2 regions of the Salmonella sp. A1325 genome follow, and region 2 is predicted to be linked to the other one. Evidence: predicted binding sites of a transcription regulator. Region 2 holds the regulator's gene; the other holds the start of a gene.
The links. The regulator CRP, encoded in region 2, controls carbon source genes, mostly activating them, when cyclic AMP is high. The targets are predictions, from matches to a motif close to ATGTGANNNNNNTCACAT.

Region 1: the regulator CRP is predicted to act here: its motif matches at 3,019-3,036, upstream of deoC (deoxyribose-phosphate aldolase).

Annotation. Positions count from the first base shown of each region.
Region 1 covers NZ_JAMLWO010000006.1:93,268-98,392, forward strand. Annotated here, with positions in the region: gene deoB (phosphopentomutase) at 1-610, opposite strand, end outside; gene deoA (thymidine phosphorylase) at 662-1,984, opposite strand; gene deoC (deoxyribose-phosphate aldolase) at 2,108-2,887, opposite strand; gene NAZ64_RS13495 (YjjI family glycine radical enzyme) at 3,147-4,697, shown strand; gene NAZ64_RS13500 (YjjW family glycine radical enzyme activase) at 4,669-5,125, shown strand, end outside.
Region 2 covers NZ_JAMLWO010000004.1:15,621-20,745, reverse strand. Annotated here, with positions in the region: gene pabA (aminodeoxychorismate synthase component 2) at 1-383, shown strand, start outside; gene argD (bifunctional acetylornithine/succinyldiaminopimelate transaminase) at 469-1,686, shown strand; gene NAZ64_RS09465 (YccS/YhfK family putative transporter) at 1,729-3,816, opposite strand; gene crp (cAMP-activated global transcriptional regulator CRP) at 3,865-4,497, opposite strand; gene NAZ64_RS09455 (OsmC family protein) at 4,805-5,125, shown strand, end outside.

The DNA.
Region 1 (5,125 bases), on a different contig from region 2:
CTTCGGTCAGCTCTTCACGGGCGATTTCGCACAGCTCGTAGAGTTTATCCAGGCCAAAGGTCTCTTCGTGGCAGGCAATCTGGAACACGGAGTCAGCGGAGGTGTAGAAAATCGGCTTGCCGGTTTTCATGTGCTCTTCGCCGAGCTGGTCCAGAATAACGGTGCCGGAAGAGTGGCAGTTACCGAGATAGCCCGGCAGGTTGGCGCGTTTTACCAGCTTATCCAGCAGTTCCTGCGGGAAGCTGTTTTCGTGATCGCTGAAATAGCCCCAGTCGAATAGCACCGGTACGCCGGCGATTTCCCAGTGGCCGGACGGCGTATCTTTGCCGGAGGACAGTTCGTGCGCCCATGCGTATGCGCCAATAACGTCCGCGTTGCCGTCCATGCCGGCGGCAATTTTACCGGTAGAGCCTTCATGCGCTTTCACCAGACCCAGACGAGTCAGGTTAGGCAGATTCAACGGGCCCTTACGGCCATTGTCAGCTTCGCCATTGGCGCAAGCTTCTGCGATGTGGCCCAGAGTGTCGGAACCTACGTCGCCAAAACGATCCGCGTCTTCAGTAGCGCCGATGCCGAATGAGTCCAGCACCATAATAAATGCACGTTTCATATCTTCTCCGTACTTAGTGCTTCAAAAATAATTGATCAGATCAGTATACAACTATTCAGTAATTCGGCGATAGACCGAAGGTGTGCTTGCTGGCGCTTTATCGTCAAGGATAATTGCCGCTTTGACGGCCTTCGCCGCTTCCTGCCAACTGGCTTCGTCTTTGGCATGAACCACCGCCAGCGGGCGCTGCCCGTCGATGCTGTCGCCCAGACGGGCCATGTCGGTAAAGCCAACGCTGTAATCAATGGTGTCAGACGCCTGACGACGGCCGCCGCCCATCGAGACGACCGCCATCCCCAGCGCACGCGTATCCATTGCGCTGATAAACCCTTCGGTATCAGCATATACCGCTTTGCTCAACATGGCGGTCGGCAGGTATTTATCGTAATTCTCAACGAAATCGCTCGGCCCTTTCTGCGCGGCCACCATACGACCAAAGACTTCTGCCGCTTTACCGTTATCCAGCACCGCCTGCAGTTTGGCACGCGCTTCGGCGTCGTCTTTCGCCAGCTGGCCGGAGATCAGCATCTCCACACATAGCGCCATAGTGACGTCAAACAAGCGCGGATTGCGGTATTCACCGGTCAGGAACTGCACGGCTTCACGCACTTCCACCGCGTTACCGGCGCTTGAAGCCAGCACCTGATTCATATCGGTTAACAACGCCGTAGTGCGAACTCCCGCGCCGTTTGCCACGCCGACAATCGCTTCAGCAAGGGCTTCAGAAAGTTCATAGGTTGGCATAAACGCGCCGCTGCCGACTTTGACGTCCATTACCAGCGCATCCAGCCCTTCGGCCAGTTTCTTGGCGAGGATGGAACCAGTGATCAGCGGAATAGAGTCCACCGTCGCGGTAATATCGCGGGTGGCGTAAAAACGTTTGTCCGCCGGTGCAAGCGAGCTGGTTTGCCCAATAATCGCCACACCCACGTCTTGAATAATTTCGCGGAAACGGTTGTCGTCCGGGAAGATATCGAAGCCCGGGATCGCTTCCAGTTTGTCGAGCGTACCGCCGGTATGTCCGAGGCCGCGACCGGAGATCATCGGCACATAACCGCCGCAGGCCGCTACCATTGGCCCCAACATCAGAGACGTCACGTCCCCTACGCCGCCGGTCGAATGCTTATCGACAATCGGGCCATTGAGATTCAGGCTTTTCCAGTCAAGGACAGTACCGGAATCCCGCATCGCCATGGTCAGCGAAACACGCTCCGGCATGGTCATATCGTGGAAGAAGATGGTCATCGCCAGGGCGGCAATCTGCCCTTCAGAGATAGTATTGTCACGAATACCATTGATAAAGAAACGAATTTCTTCGTCACTCAACGCATGACCATCACGCTTTTTACGAATAATTTCTTGTGCGAGAAACACGGTACCCTCCTGAGGGAAAAGAGTAGAAGGCTTACATCGCCGGATGGCGGCTAACGCCTTATCCGGCCTACAGGCCTGGATTTGTAGGCCGGATAAGCGCAACGCCATCCGGCAAATCAGAGCTTAGTAGCTGCTGGCGCTCTTACCGTCGCCGTGACCCAGCGCTTTCAGCAGGCTTGCCAGCAGGCTGGATGCGCCAAAGCGGTAGTGACGAGAATCTGCCCAGTCAGCGCCAAACAGTTCGTCTGCAATCGCGAGGAATTTCTGCGCGTCTTCCGCCGTACGTACGCCGCCCGCCGGTTTGAAGCCAACGGTTTTGGAAACGCCCATGTCGCGGATCACTTCCATCATGATGCGCGCGCTTTCCGGCGTAGCGTTTACCGGCACTTTACCGGTAGAGGTTTTGATGAAATCCGCACCGGCTTTGATGGAGATTTCAGAGGCTTTACGAATCAGCGCCTCTTCTTTCAGCTCGCCGGTTTCAATGATCACTTTCAGCAATACGTTCGCTGCGGCACAAGCGTCTTTACAGGCTTTTACCAGGTCAAAACCCACCTGCTCGTTACCGGCGATCAACGCGCGGTACGGGAATACCACGTCCACTTCGTCAGCGCCGTAGGCGATCGCCGCACGGGTTTCCGCCAGCGCAATATCGATGTCATCATTGCCATGCGGGAAGTTAGTCACCGTTGCAATGCGGATGTCCGGCGTACCTTGTTCTTTCAGAGTTTTACGCGCAATCGGGATAAAACGCGGGTAAATACAAATCGCCGCCGTATTCCCGACCGGGGTTTTTGCCTGATGACACAACGCGATCACTTTTTCATTGGTGTCGTCATCGTTCAGAGTGGTCAGATCCATCAGTTTGAGCGCACGCAGGCTGCTTGCTTTTAAATCAGTCATGACATTCTCCAACGGCATTGCCGTATAAAATTTCACCTTGCGAGTCTGTTAATATTCTAACATTCAATCGCGTTTACACTTCGATATACATCACAGTTAATGAAAACTACGTACAAATTTGCATTACTGTAATGAGATCTGAATCAAATTATCCCGCCGTCACCGCCTGTTCTTCGAGCGATAAGCGCATCAGGATCAAAGTCGGTTTGCCGCCATTTTCTACAATAGCGCATCGTCCCGGCATAAAGAGGAAACGAAGATGCCTGCCTCATGCGAAACTGCGCTCCAGCAGCGTTGCCAGCAAATTGTGACCAGCCCGGTGCTCACGCCTGAACAAAAACGCCATTTTCTGGCGCTGGAAGCTGAAAACGCCCTGCCTTATCCCCCCCTGCCGGAAGATGCCCGCCAGGCGCTGGATGAAGGCGTCATTTGCGATATGTTTGAGGGGCACGCCCCCTTCAAACCGCGCTACGTGTTGCCCGATTACGCCCGATTTCTGGCTAACGGTTCACAGTGGCTGGAACTGGAAGGCGCGAAAGATCTGGATGATGCGTTATCCCTACTCACCATTCTGTATCATCACGTTCCTTCCGTGACGTCCATGCCGGTTTATCTCGGCCAGCTTGATGCGTTGCTGCAACCGTATGTTAGAATTCTAACACAAGATGCGATCGATATTCGAATAAAACGTTTCTGGCGTTATCTCGACAGAACGCTGCCAGACGCCTTTATGCATGCCAATATTGGCCCTGCCGATACGCCTGTCACACGAGCGATTTTGCGCGCTGATGCCGAGCTAAAGCAGGTGGCGCCTAACCTGACGTTTATCTACGATGCGGAAATTACGCCGGACGATCTGCTGCTGGAGGTCGCCAAAAACATTTGCGAATGTAGTAAGCCACACATTTCCAATGGCCCTGTAAATGATAAAATTTTCACAAAAGGCCATTATGGCATCGTCAGTTGTTATAACTCGCTACCGCTTGGCGGCGGCGGCAGTACGCTGGTACGTCTCAACCTGAAAGCCGTGGCAGAACGCAGTACGTCTGTCGATGACTTCTTTTCACGCACGCTACCGCACTACTGCCGACAGCAGATCGCCATCATTAATTCACGATGTGAATTCCTCTATGAAAAGTCACATTTCTTTGAGAATAGCTTTCTTGTACAGGAAGGTTTGATCGATCCCGAACGTTTTGCGCCGATGTTCGGTATGTACGGGCTGGCGGAAGCCGTGAATCTGCTGTGCGAAAACGCGGGCCTAAACGCCCGTTACGGCAAGAATGAAACGGCGAACGAGCTGGGCTACCGTATTAGCGCCCAACTGGCGGATTTCGTCGAAAATACGCCAGTGAAGTATGGCTGGAAGCAACGGGCGCTGCTCCATGCCCAGTCTGGCATCAGTTCCGATATTGGCACTACGCCGGGCGCACGTCTGCCGTATGGCGATGAACCGGACCCTATCACCCATTTGCAAACCGTCGCGCCGCACCATGCCTTTTATCATGCCGGGATCAGCGACATTCTGACGCTGGACGAAACCATCAAGCGTAATCCGCAGGCGCTGGTTCAGCTTTGTCTTGGCGCGTTCAAAGCCGGGATGCGGGAATTTACCGCCAATGTCAGCGGCAACGATCTGGTGCGCGTCACCGGTTATATGGTGCGCCTGTCGGATCTGGCGAAATTTCGCGCCGAAGGCTCGCGCACGAATACCACCTGGCTGGGAGAAGAAGCCGCACGTAATACCCGCATCCTGGAACGACAGCCACGCGTAGTCAGCCATGAACAACAGATGCGCTTTAGTCAGTAAGATCATTGCGTTTTCCTGCGTCGATGGGCCAGGCAGCCGCCTGGCATTATTCTTACAGGGCTGCAATTTGCGCTGTAAGAATTGCCATAACCCGTGGACGATGGGACGCTGTAACGACTGCGGGGAATGCGTATCGCAGTGTCCGCATCACGCCCTCAGCGTTGATGGCGGGAAAGTGGTATGGCGGTCGGACGTCTGCGAGCAGTGCGATACCTGCCTGAAAATGTGCCCACAGCGGGCAACGCCAATGGCGCAAACCATGAGCGTTGACGATGTGCTGCGTCATATTCGTAAAGCATCGCTGTTTATTGAAGGTATTACCGTCAGCGGCGGAGAGGCGACCACGCAATTACCGTTTATTGTGGCGCTATTTACGGCGATCAAAGCCGATCCGCAGTTACAACGGCTGACCTGTCTGGTGGACAGTA
Region 2 (5,125 bases):
TTTCACTGGAGGTCATCCGCCATTATGCCGGACGTATTCCGATGCTGGGCGTTTGCCTGGGTCATCAGGCGATGGCGCAGGCCTTTGGCGCGTCGGTGGTGCGGGCAGCGAAAGTGATGCACGGTAAAACGTCACCTATTACGCATAATGGACAGGGCGTGTTTCGGGGATTGCCCAGCCCGTTAACCGTGACACGTTACCACTCGCTGATTGTCGACCCTGCCACGTTGCCTGAGTGTTTTGAGATCACCGCCTGGAGCGAAACGCAGGAGATTATGGGCATTCGCCACCGCGAGTGGGATCTGGAAGGCGTGCAGTTCCACCCGGAAAGTATTCTCAGCGAACAAGGACACGCTCTGCTGGAAAATTTCCTCCGGCGTTGATTTGTGGTTGCTATTGAGTGATTTTTTATTCATATTTTGTGATTATAATTTCACTGGCATTTCTACTTAACCGGGTGGTAATGATATGGCAACTGAACAAACGGCTATTACGCGCGCAACTTTCGATGAGGTGATTCTGCCTGTTTATGCACCGGCGGACTTTATTCCGGTCAAAGGTAAAGGCAGCCGCGTATGGGATCAGCAGGGCAAAGAGTATATCGATTTCGCCGGCGGGATTGCAGTGACTGCGCTGGGCCATTGCCATCCGGCGCTGGTCGAGGCGCTGAAATCCCAGGGGGAAACCTTGTGGCATACCAGTAACGTTTTTACCAATGAACCGGCGTTGCGTCTGGGACGTAAACTGATCGACGCCACGTTTGCCGAGCGCGTGCTGTTCATGAACTCCGGTACCGAAGCCAACGAAACCGCCTTTAAGCTGGCGCGTCATTATGCCTGTGTACGCCACAGCCCGTTCAAAACCAAAATCATTGCCTTTCATAATGCGTTTCACGGTCGTTCGCTGTTTACCGTATCTGTTGGTGGGCAACCGAAATATTCCGACGGCTTTGGACCAAAACCGGCGGATATCATCCATGTGCCGTTTAACGATCTGCATGCGGTAAAAGCGGTGATGGACGATCACACCTGTGCGGTGGTGGTTGAGCCAATTCAGGGGGAAGGCGGCGTTACTGCGGCAACCCCAGAATTCCTGCAAGGTTTACGTGAACTCTGCGACCAGCATCAGGCGTTGCTGGTGTTTGATGAAGTGCAGTGCGGGATGGGGCGCACCGGAGACCTGTTTGCCTATATGCACTACGGCGTCACGCCGGATATCCTCACCAGCGCCAAAGCGTTAGGAGGCGGTTTTCCGGTGAGCGCCATGCTGACCACGCAGGAAATAGCCTCGGCCTTCCATGTCGGTTCGCATGGTTCAACTTATGGCGGCAATCCGCTGGCCTGTGCGGTGGCTGGCGCGGCATTCGATATTATTAATACGCCAGAGGTGCTACAAGGCATTCACACTAAGCGGCAACAGTTTGTGCAACATTTGCAGGCGATTGACGAGCAATTTGACATTTTCAGCGATATTCGCGGCATGGGGCTGCTGATTGGCGCGGAACTGAAACCGGAGTACAAAGGTCGGGCGCGCGATTTTCTGTACGCAGGCGCGGAGGCCGGCGTGATGGTGCTCAATGCCGGAGCCGACGTGATGCGTTTCGCGCCGTCGCTGGTGGTGGAAGACGCGGATATCGAGGAAGGAATGCAGCGCTTTGCGCAGGCGGTAGGGAAGGTGGTGGCCTGATGGCGGATTGCCGGATAAGCGTAGCGCATCCGGCAGTCGGTCTTAACCTTTTGTATCCCGTAGCCGCTTACTCAGCCAGATACCGTGATGCGGACGCTGACGCCAGGCCATCGACGAAATGGTGTGCATGGTGTTCAGATGGCCAATGATGCGCTGTAAATGTTGTTCCAGAGTGCTCAATAAGCCATGTGACGGCATGTCCGGCGACTCCAGAATATTGACATCGCCGGAGCCGCCTGGCCTGTCGTACTCCAGGCGCTGTTGGCAGCGCTGAATCGCAATCTCGCAAGATTCCAGATAGCGCTGCGCCAGATCCGGCGTCAGCATGGTGTGTTCCCGCGCCAGCGTCGTCATAGCGTTGATATGCTCGACAATAAACTGGCTGTGCGTGACCCATAGTTTCATATCCGACAGATAGTGGGTATTGAATCCGGGTTCCTGCATTGCCTGATTTAACGAGTTGAATAACGTGTTATGCGCCTGGTTGACCCGCATTCTTTGATAAGCGAGCGGGGTGGCCTGCGGATCGTTACTGAGGATCAGTCGGATAGCTTCTTGATCGGCTTCCAGCGCATCATGGGCGTTTTTACGTAATAGCCCGCTTTGCCATTGCGGCCACAGCCAGACCATGCCGCCAAAGGCAATTAAACAGCCAATCAGCGTATCGATCAGCCTCGGCACAATAAACTGCTCTCCGTTTAACGTCAGTAACTGGATGGTGTATACCGCCGTCACCGTAAAGCCGACCGTCGCCCAGCCGTAGTTTTTACGAATAATCAGATAACTTGCCAGCGTTAGTACCAGCATGACCGCCAGCGTAATGCTTTCGGGAATATGTAAGTGCAGCGTGACGCCGGCAATCACCAGGCCGACCAGCGTTCCGACCGAACGGTGCAGAATACGTACGCGCGTCGCGCCATAGCCGTTTTGGGTGACAAACAGCACTGTCATGAGTATCCAGTACGGTTTAGGCAGGTGCAACGCGCTGCCCATCAGACTGGCGATGCTCATCATCACGCTGATGCGTCCGGCGTTGCGTAGCGCCGGTGATTTAAGAGACATATAATTTTTCAGCGCCGGAAGTAGCGGCAAACGACGCTGTTTATCGGCCATCAGGTCGCGGGCGTACAGCGGTCGCTGAGTACGCAGCACACGGGCGATTCGACTGAAGTGCCAATAGCAGAACTGGCCTACCGGATTTTCAGGATGCTGATTGGCGATCTTCTCCAGAGCGCCAATCTGTTTTTCCATGGAGAAGCGCGTCGGCAGACGATGATAAAGAATGTCATCCGCCAGCACGCGCAGGCGGGCGGCGACCGTTTGCGCATTCCAGCGAATCACCTCTTCCGCATGGCTGCGTTCTACCAGTTTCTGTACCTCTTCCGGCTGATGCAAGCTGACGGAGATGTGCTCCTGCAAATCCATCGCTTCCTGAAAAGCCCGTAGTAGACGCTTGTAATCATTATTGTTGTGCGCCGAAAGCATATGCATCTGTTGGTAACACTGGGTAATGAGATCGACCGCTTTTTGCTGGCGTATCAGCAGGGGAGGCAGCGCTTTTTCCGGATCGATATGTTGGGTGAGCAGGCTGTATTTCGCTTCGCAATAATCGGCCAGTTCACGGTATAACAAACTCAATGACTCGCGCAGCGGCTGTTCGCGCCATAGCCAGAACCAAAACCAGTTAAACACGCCGTACCATAGCGTGCCCAGCGCATAAATGAGCAGTGGCTCCCAGACGGGCATGTATCCCGCAAGACTCAGGGTAAAGATGGCGGCAATCAGCGACGCTGGCAGTAGCCGCGCGTGAAGCGGGCTAATTTCCGCCGTCACGCCAAGCACCAGCGTGAGCCCGGTCAGGATCAACGGCAGGGGGATGGATTCCGCCAGCAGAAGTTGCGTTACCAGACTGCATCCGGCGAACAGCGACGCGCCGATGATCAGGCGTTTAAAAAAGCGTTTGTGCGGGGTATCCAGACCTGCAATGTTGCAGCAGGCGGGAACGAGAGAGAAAAGCAAGCCCAGGTGTAGCTGGCCTATCAATAAACCAACAGCCACAGGCAGGCACAGCACCAGCGTTTGCCGTAGTGCGTAATTAATCTCTGGGTGATAAATCAGTCTTCGCCACATCGATGCAAACAAAAATGGCGCATGATAAAACGCGCCATTCTGACGGAATTAACGGGTGCCGTAGACGACGATGGTCTTGCCATGCGCGGAGATCAGGTTTTGATCTTCCAGCATTTTCAAAATACGACCAACGGTTTCGCGGGAGCAGCCGACGATCTGGCCGATTTCCTGACGGGTGATTTTGATCTGCATCCCATCCGGGTGCGTCATGGCATCGGGCTGTTTCGCCAGATTCAGCAGCGTCTGAGCGATACGCCCGGTGACGTCAAGGAAGGCGAGGTTACCTACTTTTTCAGAGGTGACTTGTAAGCGACGAGCCATCTGGGAAGAGAGGCGCATCAGAATATCCGGGTTGACCTGGATTAATTGGCGAAATTTTTTGTAGGAAATTTCAGCGACCTCACATGCGGTTTTCGCACGTACCCAGGCGCTGCGTTCCTGACCTTCTTCAAACAGGCCCAGTTCACCAATAAAATCACCCTGATTCAGATAAGAAAGGATCATTTCTTTCCCTTCCTCATCTTTGATCAGCACTGCCACGGAGCCTTTAACGATGTAGTACAGCGTTTCTGCTTTTTCACCCTGGTGAATCAGCGTGCTCTTTGACGGGTACTTATGAATGTGGCAATGAGACAAGAACCATTCAAGAGTCGGGTCTGTTTGCGGTTTGCCAAGCACCATGCGCGGTTATCCTCTGTTATAAGCTGTCTCCAGAGCCAGAAAACGGCACTGTCTCTGGGGTTGCAAAAATATACTTCCCGCTACCTGGGAAGGGGGCTACGAAAATAGATTGTAGCCTGTAATGTGATGTCCTCTGCATACATGCAGTACGTCAATGTATTACTGTAGCATCTTGTCTGTTTTAGCATAGCTTTCGCCGTGTGTCTCCTGGTGTCTCGCTTCAGCATGACCCAGGTCGCCTTCCATTGCGACTTTTGTTGTATGCGCGTAATCTTTCAGGAAAATTGAAACATTGGAGTTACGAAATATGCAAGCGCGTGTAAAGTGGGTTGAAGGGCTCACGTTCCTCGGAGAGTCCTCCTCCGGCCACCAGATTTTAATGGATGGCAACTCCGGTGACAAAGCGCCGAGTCCGATGGAGATGGTATTAATGGCGGCTGGCGGATGTAGCGCTATTGATGTGGTATCAATCCTGCAAAAGGGCCGTCAGAATGTCACCAACTGCGAAGTGAAGCTGACATCCGAGCGCCGGGAAGACGCGCCGCGCCTGTTTACGCACATTAATCTGCATTTTATCGTTACCGGCAGCGATCTGAAAGAGGCTGCCGTCGCGCGCGCTGTCGATCTC